DNA from 3 places in the Streptomyces sp. NPDC093568 genome. Region 3 is predicted to be linked to each of the others. Evidence: riboswitches for the same ligand, from Rfam matches in the RefSeq annotation. Region 3 holds a riboswitch; each other region holds the start of a gene.

Evidence for each region. Region 3 has a riboswitch for thiamine pyrophosphate ahead of thiC (phosphomethylpyrimidine synthase ThiC). Riboswitches for the same ligand answer to the same signal wherever they lie in the genome.
Region 1: another riboswitch for thiamine pyrophosphate. It lies ahead of ACIRD7_RS19980 (thiamine ABC transporter substrate binding subunit); the one in region 3 lies ahead of thiC (phosphomethylpyrimidine synthase ThiC).
Region 2: another riboswitch for thiamine pyrophosphate. It lies ahead of thiO (glycine oxidase ThiO); the one in region 3 lies ahead of thiC (phosphomethylpyrimidine synthase ThiC).

Annotation. Positions count from the first base shown of each region.
Region 1 covers NZ_JBIWJD010000004.1:561,095-565,636, reverse strand. Annotated here, with positions in the region: gene ACIRD7_RS19985 (ABC transporter permease) at 1-603, opposite strand, end outside; gene ACIRD7_RS19980 (thiamine ABC transporter substrate binding subunit) at 579-1,664, opposite strand; TPP riboswitch at 1,744-1,851, opposite strand; gene rlmN (23S rRNA (adenine(2503)-C(2))-methyltransferase RlmN) at 1,887-2,993, opposite strand; gene ACIRD7_RS19970 (CGNR zinc finger domain-containing protein) at 3,088-3,663, opposite strand; gene ACIRD7_RS19965 (epoxide hydrolase) at 3,767-4,542, shown strand, end outside.
Region 2 covers NZ_JBIWJD010000005.1:438,459-443,000, forward strand. Annotated here, with positions in the region: gene ACIRD7_RS22680 (NAD(P)/FAD-dependent oxidoreductase) at 1-987, opposite strand, end outside; gene ACIRD7_RS22685 (hypothetical protein) at 1,020-1,370, opposite strand; TPP riboswitch at 1,423-1,534, shown strand; gene thiO (glycine oxidase ThiO) at 1,532-2,698, shown strand; gene thiS (sulfur carrier protein ThiS) at 2,695-2,895, shown strand; gene ACIRD7_RS22700 (thiazole synthase) at 2,899-3,693, shown strand; gene pknB (Stk1 family PASTA domain-containing Ser/Thr kinase) at 3,813-4,542, shown strand, end outside.
Region 3 covers NZ_JBIWJD010000008.1:277,835-282,376, reverse strand. Annotated here, with positions in the region: gene thiC (phosphomethylpyrimidine synthase ThiC) at 70-1,908, opposite strand; TPP riboswitch at 1,901-2,090, opposite strand; gene ACIRD7_RS30390 (YibE/F family protein) at 2,444-3,997, shown strand; gene ACIRD7_RS30385 (SsgA family sporulation/cell division regulator) at 4,348-4,542, opposite strand, start outside.

The DNA of each region.
Region 1 (4,542 bases), on a different contig from region 3:
GGTGACCTGACGCCAGGCTCTGAGGGGCGACGCCCCGAGCATCCGCGCGGCTTCCTCCTGGCGCGGGTCGAGTTGCGCCCAGAGCCCGCCGACCGTCCGTACGACGACGGCGTAGTTGAAGAAGACGTGGGCGAGCAGGATGGCCCACACGGTGGTGTCGAGCCGTACGCCCCACAGTTCGTCGAGGAGTCCGCCGCGGCCGACGAGCGCGAGGAACGCCGTGCCGACGACGACCGTCGGCAGCACGAAGGGGACGGTCACCACGGCCCGCAGCACGTTCTTGCCGGGGAAGTCGAAGCGGGCGAACACATAGGCGCCCGGCAGCGCGATCAGCAGGGTGAGGGCGGTGGAGGCGAGCGCCTGCCAGGTGGTGAACCACAGGACGTGCCGGATGTCGGACTGCCCGAGCACCTCCGGCAGACGCCCGAACTGCCAGACCCCGTCGACCTTCAGACCGCGCCCGACGATCGCGGCGACGGGGTAGGCGAAGAAGACCGCGAAGAACGCGACGGGCACGGCGACGAGGCCGAGCCGCACCGCCGCGCTCCGCCTGCGTCCTTCGCGGGGTGCTGCTTCCGCTACTTCAGTACGAGCGAGGTCCACGACTTGACCCAGTCGTCACGGTTGTCGGCGATCTTCGCGGGGTCCATGGTCTGAGGGTCCTTGGCCTGCGGGCCGTACTTCACGAACTCCGGCGGAACCTGGGCGGCTTCCCGCACGGGGTAGACGAACATGTTCAGCGGCATGTCGTCCTGGAACGTCTTGGTCAGCAGGAAGTCGAGGAGCGCCTTGCCGCCCTCGGTGTTCTTGGCGTTGCTGAGCAGGCCCGCGTACTCGACCTGCCGGAAGCAGGTGCCGTCCGCGACACCCGTGGGGGCGCTGGCCGGCTTCGGGTCGGCGTAGATCACCTCGGCGGGCGGCGAGGAGGCGTACGACACGACGAGCGGCCGGTCGGCCTTGGCCTTCTTGCCGCCGGCGGAGCCGGAGAACTCCTCGTTGTAGGCCTGCTCCCAGCCGTCGACGACCTTCACGCCGTTGGCCTTCAGCTTCTTCCAGTAGTCCTGCCAGCCGTCGTCGCCGTACTTGGCGGCGGTGCCGAGCAGGAAGCCGAGGCCGGGCGAGGAGGTGGAGGCGTTCTCGGTGACGAGGAGGTCCTTGTATGCGGGCTTGATCAGATCGTCGAACGATGCCGGCGGGGCCAGCTTGTGCTCGGTGAAGTACGCCTTGTCGTAGTTGACGCAGATGTCGCCGGTGTCGATCGGCGTGACCCGGTGCTTGTCCTGGTCGATCCGGAACTCGGGCAGGATCAGGTCGGACCCCTTGGCCTCGTACGACTGGAACAGGTCGTTGTCGAGGGCGCGGGAGAGCAGGGTGTTGTCGACGCCGAAGAAGACGTCGCCCTGCGGGTTGTCCTTGGTCAGGATCGCCTTGTTGACGGCCTGCCCGGCGTCGCCGTCCTTGAGCACCCGGACCTTGTAGCCGGACTGCTTCTCGAACGCGGCGAGGACGTCCTTCGAGACGGCCCACGAGTCATGGCTGACGAGCGTCACGGTCTTGCTCGTGGACTCTCCGCTGCCACTGCCCGAGTCGGAGGATCCGCACGCGGACAGCGTGACAAGGCCCAGCCCGACGGCGACGGCCGCGAACTTCTTGGTTGTGCTCACTGAATTCCTCCTGGGATGGACCAGGAAGAGACGCGGCCCTGCCCAGGAGCCTTTTCGACTCCTGGGCAGGGCGCAACAGCTTGAGTGGTGACCGAACTTCCTACCCAGAATGACCTGGGCAAGGTTCAGAGGGTCTGCGGCCCGGTTGCCGCACTCTCAGCGCTGTGGCGCTCCCCTGTCGGAATATGAAGATGTGCTTACGACGGTCTTACGCTGGCCAGACTACCGCTCGGTCGCGGCGAGCTGACCGCACGCCCCGTCGATCTCCTGACCACGGGTGTCCCGGACCGTCACCGGCACACCATGGGCGGCGATCGCCTCGACGAACGCCTTCTCGTCCTCGGGGCGCGACGCGGTCCACTTCGAGCCGGGAGTCGGGTTCAGCGGGATCAGGTTCACATGCACGGGCTTGCCCTTGAGCAGCCGCCCGAGCCGGTCACCACGCCAGGCCTGGTCGTTGATGTCCCGGATGAGGGCGTACTCGATGGACAGCCGACGGCCGCTCTTCTCCACGTACTCGAACCCGGCATCGAGCACCTCGCGCACCTTCCACCGCGTGTTCACGGGGACGAGGGTGTCGCGCAGCTCGTCGTCGGGCGCGTGCAGCGAGATCGCGAGCCGGCACTTGAAGCCCTCGTCGGCGAACCGGTGGATCGCCGGAACCAGACCGACCGTCGAGACGGTGATCCCGCGCTGGGACAGCCCCAGCCCGTCGGGCTCGGGGTCGGTGAGCCGGCGAATGGCCCCCACGACCCGGTTGTAGTTGGCGAGCGGCTCGCCCATGCCCATGAAGACGATGTTGGACAGCCGCGAGGGCCCGCCGGGCACCTCGCCGTCCCGCAGCGCCCGCATCCCGTCCACGATCTGGTGCACGATCTCGGCGGTGGACAGATTCCGGTCCAGCCCCGCCTGCCCGGTGGCACAGAACGGACAGTTCATCCCGCACCCGGCCTGCGAGCTGATGCACATGGTCACCCGGTCCGGGTACCGCATCAGCACCGACTCGACGAGCGTCCCGTCGAACAGCCGCCACAGCGTCTTGCGCGTGGTCCCCTGGTCCGTCGACAGATGCCGTACGACGGTCATCAGCTCGGGAAGCAGCTCCTGGTGCAGCTTGGCCCGCGACCCCGCCGGGATGTCGGTCCACTGCTCCGGGTCGTGCGCGTACCGCGCGAAGTAGTGCTGCGAGAGCTGCTTGGCACGAAACGGCTTCTCCCCGATCGCGGCGACGGCGTCCTTGCGCTCAGCAGGCGTGAGATCGGCAAGGTGCCGCGGGGGCTTCTTGGCTCCGCGGGGGGCTACGAAAGTGAGTTCTCCGGGCTTAGGCATGGCTCAACCAGTGTCGCAGATCCACTTGAGTGAACTGCGGCCGCGGCCGGTTACGACGCGCCGGCTCCCCGCCACTCGTCCAGCCGGACCTCGATCACCCTGCCGATCTGGGGTTTTTACGCTGGTTGGCATGGAAGCGCGCCTTCTTCTGGCGATTCCCGCACGTGTTCATGTCACACCATTTGCGGGTGCGGCTCTGGCTGGTGTCGAAGAAGGCCGCTCGGCAGGTTGGCGACGCGCACAAGGCCAGTTTCCCGTCTCGTTCGCCCGCGATGATGCTGATCGCGTCCGCGGCGATCACGCCGAGGGCGTCTTCCACGCAGGAAGCCGAGCTGAGCTGCCAACGCCGCCGGCCCTCGGGCGTCAGGATCGCCGCGGCCCGGCCCTGAGCGCTGCATTCGTTGATGACTTGGACAGCGGACGCGGGGAGGGGGTCCTGGATCGCGGCCGCCGTCGCGGCGGCGTGAATCGACTCCCTCAGTTCCCGGGCGCGGTCGAGCTGGGCGGTGGTGCAGGAGTCCACGGCGAGGCCGCTCACCGCCAGCCAGTCGACGAGTCGGTGCGGCGTGGGGATGCGCTCCACGGCGTTGCCGTGACGCTCCGACAGGGTCCCCGTGAAGCTGGTCGCCAGCACGTTGCCGAGGCGGAAGTCAGGGAAGCCGGCACGCATGGAACCACCTTAGCCGGTTGCCGTATGACTCGGCGGGCTGCTAGAACCGTCTTAGCCGGTTCGCGGCAGGTAGCGGCCGGTTCCATGACGGTCAGGAGGTCTTATGCCTCGTCCAACCGGCGACGTACACGCATTCGAAGCCCACGCAACTGACGCTGACCTCGACGATCTGCGCGCGCGACTGGCCGCCGCGCGACTGCCGGAGCGCGAAACGGTCCCTCGCGCCGCGCCCGGGCCCCGTCGGTGGGAACAGGGTGTTCCGCTCGCCGACCTCGTCGATGTCGTGAACTACTGGCGCACCGGGTACGACTGGCGGCCGTTCGAAGAGCGCCTCAACCAGATCGGCCAGTTCCGCACGACCATTGACGGTCTGGGTATCCACTTCCTGCACCGCCGGTCCGCGCGCGCGGATGCCATTCCTCTGGTCCTGACGCACGGCTGGCCGGACAGCATCGCGCGATTCGTGGATGTCCTCGACGAGCTGGCCGACCCGCGAAATCCGGACGCGCCGGCGTTCCACGTCGTGGTCCCGTCGCTGCCGGGGTTTGGCTACAGCGACAAGCCGGCCACTACCGGGTGGGGTACCGAAAAGATCGCGGCCGCCTGGGTGGAGTTGATGGAACGGCTCGGCTACAGCGAGTTCGCAGCCCACGGCGGCGACTGGGGCGGGAACATCACCACGGTTCTCGGCGGCAGGTTCCCGGCGCACGTTCTCGGCATCCACACCACGTTCGCGGAGGGACCGCCCGGGCTGACGACGGACGGGCTCACGGCGGTCGAGCGCAGGTGGGCCGAGGACACCCGCGATTTCTGGCGCCACCGCGCGGCGTACGCCAAGCAGCAGGCGACCCGGCCGCAGACCATCGGCTACTCGCTCGT
Region 2 (4,542 bases), on a different contig from region 3:
GAAACGGCCGAACTGCTCCGACCAGAAGTACGGCACGGGGTCGTAGACGGCGGCGGTCTCGCCGAGGATGTTCGCGGCGACCGTGCGCGGGCCCTGGAGGGCGTTGTCCCAGTGGTGCACGAGCAGGCGCTCGCCGTACCTGGCCGACGGGAAGGACGCGCAGTCGCCGACCGCGTAGACGTCCGGCGCGGAGGTGCGCAGCCGGTCGTCGGCGACGACGTCGCCGTGCGCGCCGAGCTCGATGCCCGAGCCGGCCAGCCAGGCCGTGGCGGGCCGCGCTCCGATGCCGACCACGACGGCGCCCGCGGCCAGCCGCGAGCCGTCGTCGAGGATCACCGCGCCGGGCTCGACGCGCGCCACGCGCGCGCGGGTGCGCAGCTCCGTGCCGCTGTCCTCGTACCAGGCGGTCATCCGCGCGGCCACCTCCGCGGGCAGCGCACCCGCGAGCGGCCGGTCGGCGGCCTCCACGACCGTCACCGCGCAGCCCGCCTCGCGCGCGGCCGTGGCGAACTCGGCGCCGATCCAGCCCGCCCCGACGACCACGATGTCGTGCTGGCGGGCGAGCACCGGCCGCAGCCGCTCGGCGTCGTCCAGGGTGCGCAGCAGATGCACGCCGGGCACGCCCTCGGCGCCGGGCAGCCGGATCGGTTCGGCGCCGGTGGCGAGCACGAGGACGTCGTACGGGACGGGCCCGGCCTCGGTGTCCAGTTCCCGGTCGGCGACGCGCACGCCGAGCACCTCGCGCCCGAGCCGCAGGTCGATGCCGAGCGCGTCGAAGTCGACGTCGAAGGCGGAGCCCTCGGCCTTGCCGAGCAGCACGGCCTTGGACAGGGGCGGCCGGTCGTAGGGCTGATGGGGCTCGGCGCCGATCAGGGTGATGGTGCCGGTGAAGCCCTGTTCCCGCAGGGCGACCGCCGTCTGCACGCCGGCCATGCCGGCGCCGGCGACGACCACGGACCGCTGCGACTGCGTCGTCTGCTCGCTCACCTGATCACCATAGACAACTGACAATTTGTCAGTCAGGAGTCGTGCTCAGTGACCTGCTCCACAACGCTGGTGCCGCTGCCCGGCTGCGACTCCCACTCCCAGCTCTCCTCCAGCCGCACCCGCCCGTCGGGCAGGTCGACCACCGTGGACACGCAGTGCCCCGAGGACGTGGTCCCGTCCCGCTTGAGCTGCACGTACCGGAAGTCCAGCCGGTCGCCTTCCCGGACGCCCACGAGATACCCGCGTACGACGTCGCCGCCCGCGTACTCGGCCCAGATCTCGCCGTCCTTCTCGTGGTACGTGAACCGGGTCCGGGTACCCACCTGACCTGGGGCTTGGTCCGCGACGGGGGCGAGGACGAGACCGTCGAGCGAGCGGGCCATGGGCTGAGGCTCCCTTACTGAGACATACGGCAGCGGGCTAGGGTGGCCCAAGTAGAGCACTCGCGGGAGCCCGGACGCACCGGGCTGAGAGGGAGGCTGGCGGCCTCCGACCGTACGAACCTGATCCGGGTCATGCCGGCGAAGGGAGGGGCTGGACGCCCATGTCGCGTACGCGAACGTCAGACGTCCTCGTCGTAGGGGGCGGAATCATCGGCCTGGTCACGGCGTGGCGGGCCGCGCAGCGCGGGTTCACGACGGCCGTCGTGGACCCGGAGCCGGGTGGCGGCGCCGCCCAGGTGGCGGCCGGGATGCTGGCCGCCGTCACGGAACTGCACTACGGCGAGCAGACCCTGCTGGGGCTGAACCTCGCCTCGGCCCGCCGCTATCCGGACTTCGCGGCCGAGCTCACCGACCTCACCGGCCACGACCTCGGTTACCGCCGCTGCGGCACGCTCGCCGTCGCGCTGGACGCCGACGACCGCGCGCACCTGCGCGAACTGCACGCCCTGCAGCACCGGTCGGGGCTGGACTCCGAGTGGCTGTCGGGGCGCGAGTGCCGGCGCCTGGAGCCGATGCTCGCGCCGGGTGTGCGCGGCGGGCTGCGGGTGGACGGCGACCATCAGATCGACCCGCGGCGGCTGGCCGGGGCGCTGGTGGCCGCGTGCGAGCGGGCCGGCGTGGTCTTCCACCGGTCGTGGGCCGAGCGCCTCGATGTCGTCCGGGACCGGGCGGCCGGCGTCACCACCACGGACGGCACCGAGCTGGGCGCGGACCAGGTGGTCCTCGCGGGCGGCAGCCTCAGCGGGCGGCTCGCGGGTGTCCCGGACGAGGTACTGCCGCCCGTGCGGCCCGTGAAGGGGCAGGTGCTGCGGCTCACCGTGCCGCGGCGGTACGCGCCGTTCCTGAGCCGGACCGTGCGGGCCGTGGTGCGCGGCAGCCACGTGTATCTGGTGCCGCGCGAGAACGGGGAGCTGGTCGTGGGGGCGACGAGCGAGGAGCAGGGCTGGGACACCACGGTGACCGCGGGCGGGGTGTACGAACTGCTGCGCGACGCCCATGAGCTGGTGCCGGGCATCACGGAACTGCCGCTCACCGAGACCCGGGCCGGCCTGCGCCCCGGCTCCCCCGACAACGCGCCGCTGCTCGGCCCGACCGAGCTTGCGGGACTGTCGCTGGCGACCGGGCACTACCGCAACGGCGTGCTGCTCACACCGGTCACCGGAGACGTCATGGCGCATGTGCTGGCCACCGGTGAACTCCCTCAAGAGGCCCGCGACTTCACACCCCGGCGGTTCACCGCCGCCGTCCTCACGGAGCAGCCGGCATGAACATCTCCCTCAACGGGGAGCGACGAGAGATCGCTCCCGGTACGGCGCTCGACGGCGCCGTACAGCTGCTCACCGCGGCGCCCTCCGGAGTGGCCGCCGCCCTCAACGAAACCGTCGTCCCGCGCACGCAGTGGCCGTCGACGCCCCTGACCGAGGGTGATCGCGTCGAGGTCCTGACCGCCGTCCAAGGAGGCTGAACCATGGCCGACGATCCCTTCGTCCTCGGCGGTACGTCCTTCACGTCCCGCCTGATCATGGGCACCGGCGGAGCGCCCAGCCTGGACGTGCTGGAGCGGGCGCTGGTGGCGTCCGGTACGGAGCTGACGACGGTCGCGATGCGGCGGGTGGACCCGTCGGTGCACGGTTCGGTGCTGTCCGTGCTGGAGAAGCTCGGGATCCGGGTGCTGCCGAACACGGCGGGCTGCTTCACCGCCGGGGAGGCCGTGCTGACGGCCCGCCTCGCGCGCGAGGCGCTCGGCACCGAGCTGATCAAGCTGGAGGTCATCGCCGACGAGCGGACGCTGCTGCCGGATCCGATCGAGCTGCTGGACGCGGCCGAGACGCTGGTGGACGACGGTTTCACCGTGCTGCCGTACACCAATGACGACCCCGTGCTGGCGCGGAGGCTGGAGGACGTCGGCTGCGCGGCGATCATGCCGCTCGGGTCGCCGATCGGTTCCGGGCTCGGCATCCGCAATCCGCACAACTTCCAGCTGATCGTCGAGCACGCGCGCGTGCCGGTGATCCTGGACGCGGGTGCCGGTACGGCGTCGGACGCGGCGCTCGCGATGGAGCTGGGGTGCGCGGGTGTGATGCTCGCCTCGGCGGTGACGCGGGCGCAGGAGCCGGTGCTGATGGCCGACGCGATGAGGCACGCGGTGGACGCGGGACGGCTGGCGTACCGGGCGGGGCGGATCCCGCGGCGGCACTTCGCGGAGGCGTCGTCGCCGGTGGCGGGCCTCGCACGGCTGGACCCGGAACGCCCCGCGTTCTGAACGCGCGTTCGAGGGAAAGTCTTCGGCCAGTGAGGCGTCCGTCACAGGTCAGCTTCAGTCCCGCTCCGATCCCGGCCGAACCGGACGGCGTGTCAGTGTCTGCTCGTACACTCACCTGCGTGGATACGACCCTTCAGGACCCTCTGGTCGGGCAGGTGCTCGACGGCCGGTATCGCGTGGACGCGCGGATCGCGGTCGGCGGGATGGCCACGGTCTACCGGGCCCTGGACACCCGCCTGGACCGCGTGCTCGCGCTCAAGGTGATGCATCCCGCGCTGGCGGTGGACGGTGCGTTCGTCGACCGGTTCATCCGGGAGGCGAAGTCCGTCGCCCGTCTGGCGCATCCGAACGTGGTGCAGGTCTTCGACCAGGGCACCGACGGGTCGTACGTCTATCTCGCCATGGAGTACGTCGCGGGCTGCACCCTGCGTGACGTGCTGCGCGACCGCGGGGCGCTGCAGCCGCGGGCCGCCCTGGACATCCTGGAGCCGGTGCTCGCCGCGCTCGGCGCCGCGCACCGGGCCGGTTTCGTGCACCGCGACATGAAGCCCGAGAACGTGTTGATAGGGGACGACGGGCGGGTCAAGGTCGCCGACTTCGGGCTCGTGCGGTCCGTGGACACCGTGACCAGCACCACCGGCGCCGTCCTCGGCACCGTCTCCTATCTCGCCCCCGAGCAGATAGAGCAGCCCGGCACCGCCGACGCCCGGGTCGACGTGTACGCGTGCGGTGTCGTCCTCTACGAGATGCTGACCGGCGAGAAGCCGCACGACGGGGACTCCCCCGCCGTGGTGCTCTACAAGCACCTGCACGAGGACGTCCCGCCGCCCTCGGCGATCGTGCCGGGGC
Region 3 (4,542 bases):
GCGCAAGCCGACGAGCCGGCTCGGCCATCCCTACACCAGGGCATGGCGCCCTGGGTCAGGACGTCGACGTCAGTCCGCGATCGGCAGGTACACCCGGTTGCCCGCCGCGGCGAACTCCTTCGACTTCTGAGCCATGCCCTCCACGATCTCCTCCTGGGAACCGCCGTGTTGGCGGCGGATGTCCTGGGAGATCTTCATCGAGCAGAACTTCGGCCCGCACATCGAGCAGAAGTGCGCCGTCTTGGCGGGCTCTGCCGGAAGGGTCTCGTCGTGGAACTCCCGTGCCGTGTCCGGGTCCAGGGCGAGGTTGAACTGGTCCTCCCACCGGAACTCGAAGCGTGCGTCGGACAGCGCGTCGTCCCACTCCTGTGCACCGGGGTGCCCCTTGGCGAGGTCGGCCGCGTGGGCAGCGATCTTGTAGGTGATGACGCCGGTCTTGACGTCGTCGCGGTTGGGCAGGCCCAGGTGCTCCTTGGGCGTGACGTAGCAGAGCATCGCCGTGCCCCACCAGGCGATCATCGCGGCACCGATGCCGGACGTGATGTGGTCGTACGCCGGCGCGACGTCCGTGGTCAGCGGGCCGAGCGTATAGAACGGGGCTTCATCGCAGATCTCCTGCTGAAGGTCGATGTTCTCCTTGATCTTGTGCATCGGGACGTGACCCGGACCCTCGATCATGGTCTGTACGTTGAAACGCTTCGCGATCCGGTTGAGTTCCCCGAGCGTGCGGAGCTCAGCGAACTGCGCGTCGTCGTTGGCGTCCGCGATCGAGCCCGGCCGCAGCCCGTCGCCCAGCGAGTACGTGACGTCGTACGCGGCGAGGATCTCGCAGAGTTCCTCGAAGTTCTCGTACAGGAACGATTCCTTGTGGTGCGCCAGGCACCACGCCGCCATGATCGAGCCGCCACGCGAGACGATGCCGGTCTTGCGGTTCGCGGTGAGCGGCACGTACGGCAGGCGGACGCCCGCGTGGACGGTCATGTAGTCCACGCCCTGCTCGGCCTGCTCGATGACCGTGTCCTTGTAGATCTCCCAGGTCAGTTCCTCGGCCTTGCCGTCGACCTTCTCCAGCGCCTGGTAGAGCGGCACCGTGCCGATCGGCACGGGGGAGTTGCGCAGAACCCACTCGCGGGTGGTGTGGATGTTGCGGCCGGTGGACAGGTCCATGACCGTGTCAGCGCCCCAGCGGGTCGCCCAGGTCATCTTCTCGACCTCCTCCTCGATGGAGGAGGTGACCGCGGAGTTGCCGATGTTGGCGTTGACCTTCACCAGGAACCGCTTGCCGATGATCATCGGCTCGATCTCCGGGTGGTTGACGTTCGCGGGCAGCACGGCCCGGCCCGCCGCGATCTCCTCGCGCACCACCTCGGGCGAAACGTTCTCCCGGATGGCCACGAACTCCATCTCGGGTGTGATCTCCCCACGGCGGGCATAGGCGAGCTGAGTGACCGCCTGGCCGTCACGGCCGCGACGCGGCTGACGCGGGCGTCCGGGGAAGACCGCGTCCAGGTTGCGCAGGCCGCCACGCGGCGAGGTGTGCTTGATCCCGTCGTCCTCGGGACGGACGGGCCGGCCCGCGTACTCCTGGGTATCGCCGCGGGCGATGATCCAGTTCTCCCGCAGCGGGGAAAGCCCCCTGCGGACGTCGGTCTCGGTGAGGGGATCGGTGTACGGGCCCGACGTGTCGTACAGCGTGACCGACTGCCCGTTGGTGAGGTGCACCTGGCGGACCGGCACTCGCAGATCGGGGCGTGAGCCCTCGACGTACGCCTTGTGCCAGCCGATGGACTTCCCGGCCTCCGTGGGCTTTTCGCCCTGCTCGGACTGTTCGTCCCGCCTGGACTGTTGGTCCGACATGGACTGTTCGTCCTGGCTGGAGGCAGGCGTGCGCGCGTCCTTGATGGTCATGAGACCTACTCCCTACGCCGGCATTACCCGGTAACAGGTTCGGCGGTCGACGCAGCGATATCCGTCTGCCGATGTTTCGTGTGCAACATCACTCGTGATGGGTGATGTTTCATGTGAAACATCGCTGGGACGGAGGTCAGCGCCCTCTCAGCCCGGTGCTCCGAGCTCCCGCGTGTACAAAGGTGGCACCACGCTAGCGTCAATTCGGGCGCGGTGAACAGGGGGCCCCATTCGTTCTTGCGATGATCGGTCGGTGACCACGACGCATGAACCTCCGTACCCACCGCCCGAACCGCCACGCCGACCGGGTGCTGGAAGCGGCTTCGGAAACGGTCCCGGGAGCGGTTCGGGAGGCGGTCCCAGGGGCGTTCCTGGAGGTGGCCCTTTGCAGGGCAACGGACGTGTGGACGGCCGGGGTCCAGGGGTTCCCGGGGGCCGTTACGAGGGTGGCTACGGCCGGGATTCCGGGGGCGGCCAGGACGGCCACACGCCTGGAAACGGCGGGTGGCACGAGCACGGCCCCGGGGCCGGCGGGATGCGCGAGCACGGCGAGGGCTTCGGCGGCGGGTTTGGCGGTGAGTACGAGCGCGGACCCGGTTCCGGTGGTCCGCACGACCGTGGTCCCGGTTCCAGTGGTCCGCACGACCGCGGTCCCGGATCCGGCGGGCGACGCGGCGGCGGCGGGGGTCCTGGGGGTCATGGGGGCGACGGTGGTGACGGTGGTGACGGTCGTGATGGGAACGGCGGACATGGGCCGGGGAACGGTCATGGGCACTCGCACAGTCACGCCCACGGTCCGGCGGCTCCCGTCTCGCAGCATTTGCGCAAGGTCATCGCGGCGGTCCTGATCCCGTTCGCCGCGGCGGTGGTCGTCGGGCTAGCGGTGCTGTGGCCGGGCGGTGCCCCGCCGCACGAGCGCACCGGGGTCGGCTTCGACCGGCAGACCCAGCAGGCCACCGTGACCAAGGTCGTTGAGGTGAACTGCAAGGACGTGGGCGCCTCGGGAGTGCCCCCGACCGGCGACACCTCCACCGCCGAGGGGTCCGCCGCGGTGCAGCAGGAGAAGGGGACCTGCAAGAAGGCGACGATCCGTGTCGACACCGGCAAGGACAAGGGCCGTACGTTCACCGAGATCGTGCAGCCCGACCAGTCGCGCCAGCTGCACGAGGGCCAGGAGGTCGTGGCCGCCTACGAGCCATCCGCCCCCAAGGACCTGCAGTACTCGGTGACCGACGTGAACCGGCGCGTTCCGTTGGCGGTCCTCGCCGGGATCTTCGCACTCGCCGTCGTGGTCGTCGGGCGGTTGCGGGGCCTCATGGCGCTGATCTCGCTGGCCATCAGCTTCCTGGTGCTGAACTTCTTCATCCTGCCCGCGATCCTCCAGGGCTCGAACCCGCTGGTCGTGGCGGTGGTGGGATCGAGCGCCATCATGCTGATCGCCCTCTATCTGTGCCACGGTCTCTCGGCCCGTACCTCGGTCGCGGTACTCGGCACCCTCATCTCACTGCTGCTGATCGGCGTCCTCGGCTCGGTGTTCATCGACTGGGCCGCGCTCACCGGGAACACGGACGACAACACCGGCCTCATCCACGGGCTGTATCCGTCGATCGACATGAGCGGTCTGCTGCTCGCCGGCATCATCATCGGCTCGCTCGGTGTCCTCGACGACGTGACGGTCACGCAGACGTCCGCGGTCTGGGAGCTGCACGAGGCGAACCCGACGATGGGCTGGCGTGGGCTGTACCGCGCGGGCATCCGCATCGGCCGTGACCACATCGCGTCCGTCGTCAACACCCTCGTCCTCGCCTACGCGGGCGCCGCGCTGCCGCTGCTGCTGCTCTTCTCGATCGCGCAGAGCGGCGTCGGCACGGTCGCCAACAGCGAGCTCGTCGCGGAGGAGATCGTGCGCACACTGGTCGGCTCCATCGGACTGGTCGCGTCGGTACCGGTCACCACGGCCCTCGCGGCCCTGGTGGTCTCGGCCGACCGACCGGAAAAGGGTGCGGTGCCGGTCGGTGCCGAGCCGGTTCCGGCGAGCGGTCAGGCAGCTCCGGGACGGGGCGGGCGGGGTCGTCGGCGCAAGCGGTGACGTGTCAGGGGGAGGCTTCGGTGGGCGGCTCGGGGGGTGGGGCTTCGGTGGGCAGGGCTTCGGTAGGTAAAGCTTCGGTAGGTAGGGCTTCGGTAGGCGGGGCTCCAGACGTCGGCCGACAGAGGCGATGAGGCCCCAAGCCCCGTCGTCGGCGCCCAAAGCCCCGTACCCGGCACCCCAAGCCCCGTACCCGGCACCCCAAGCCCCGTGCCTTCGCCCAGAAGCCCCGCAGCCGACTCCGCCCATCCGGCGGAGCGCGAAGCACACTCCGCGGGGCGGAAGCGCCCTCACGCGCCCCTTGTGCACCCGCTGAAGCGTTACGCCACCCTGGCCCACGCAGACGTAACGCTTCAGCCGGCGCTCTGCTCCTCCGCCAGGATGCGGTCCAGAGCCTCGTCGAGGTGGGCGTCGAAGTCGGCGAGCGTGCCCTCCTGCCCAAGCGGCACCAGCTTGTCCGTGCGGTCGAGAAAGGCCACCAGCGGCGCCACGGAGGACCGGAACAGCGCCTGATCCGCGCCGACCTGAAGCCGGATCAGAACGTCACC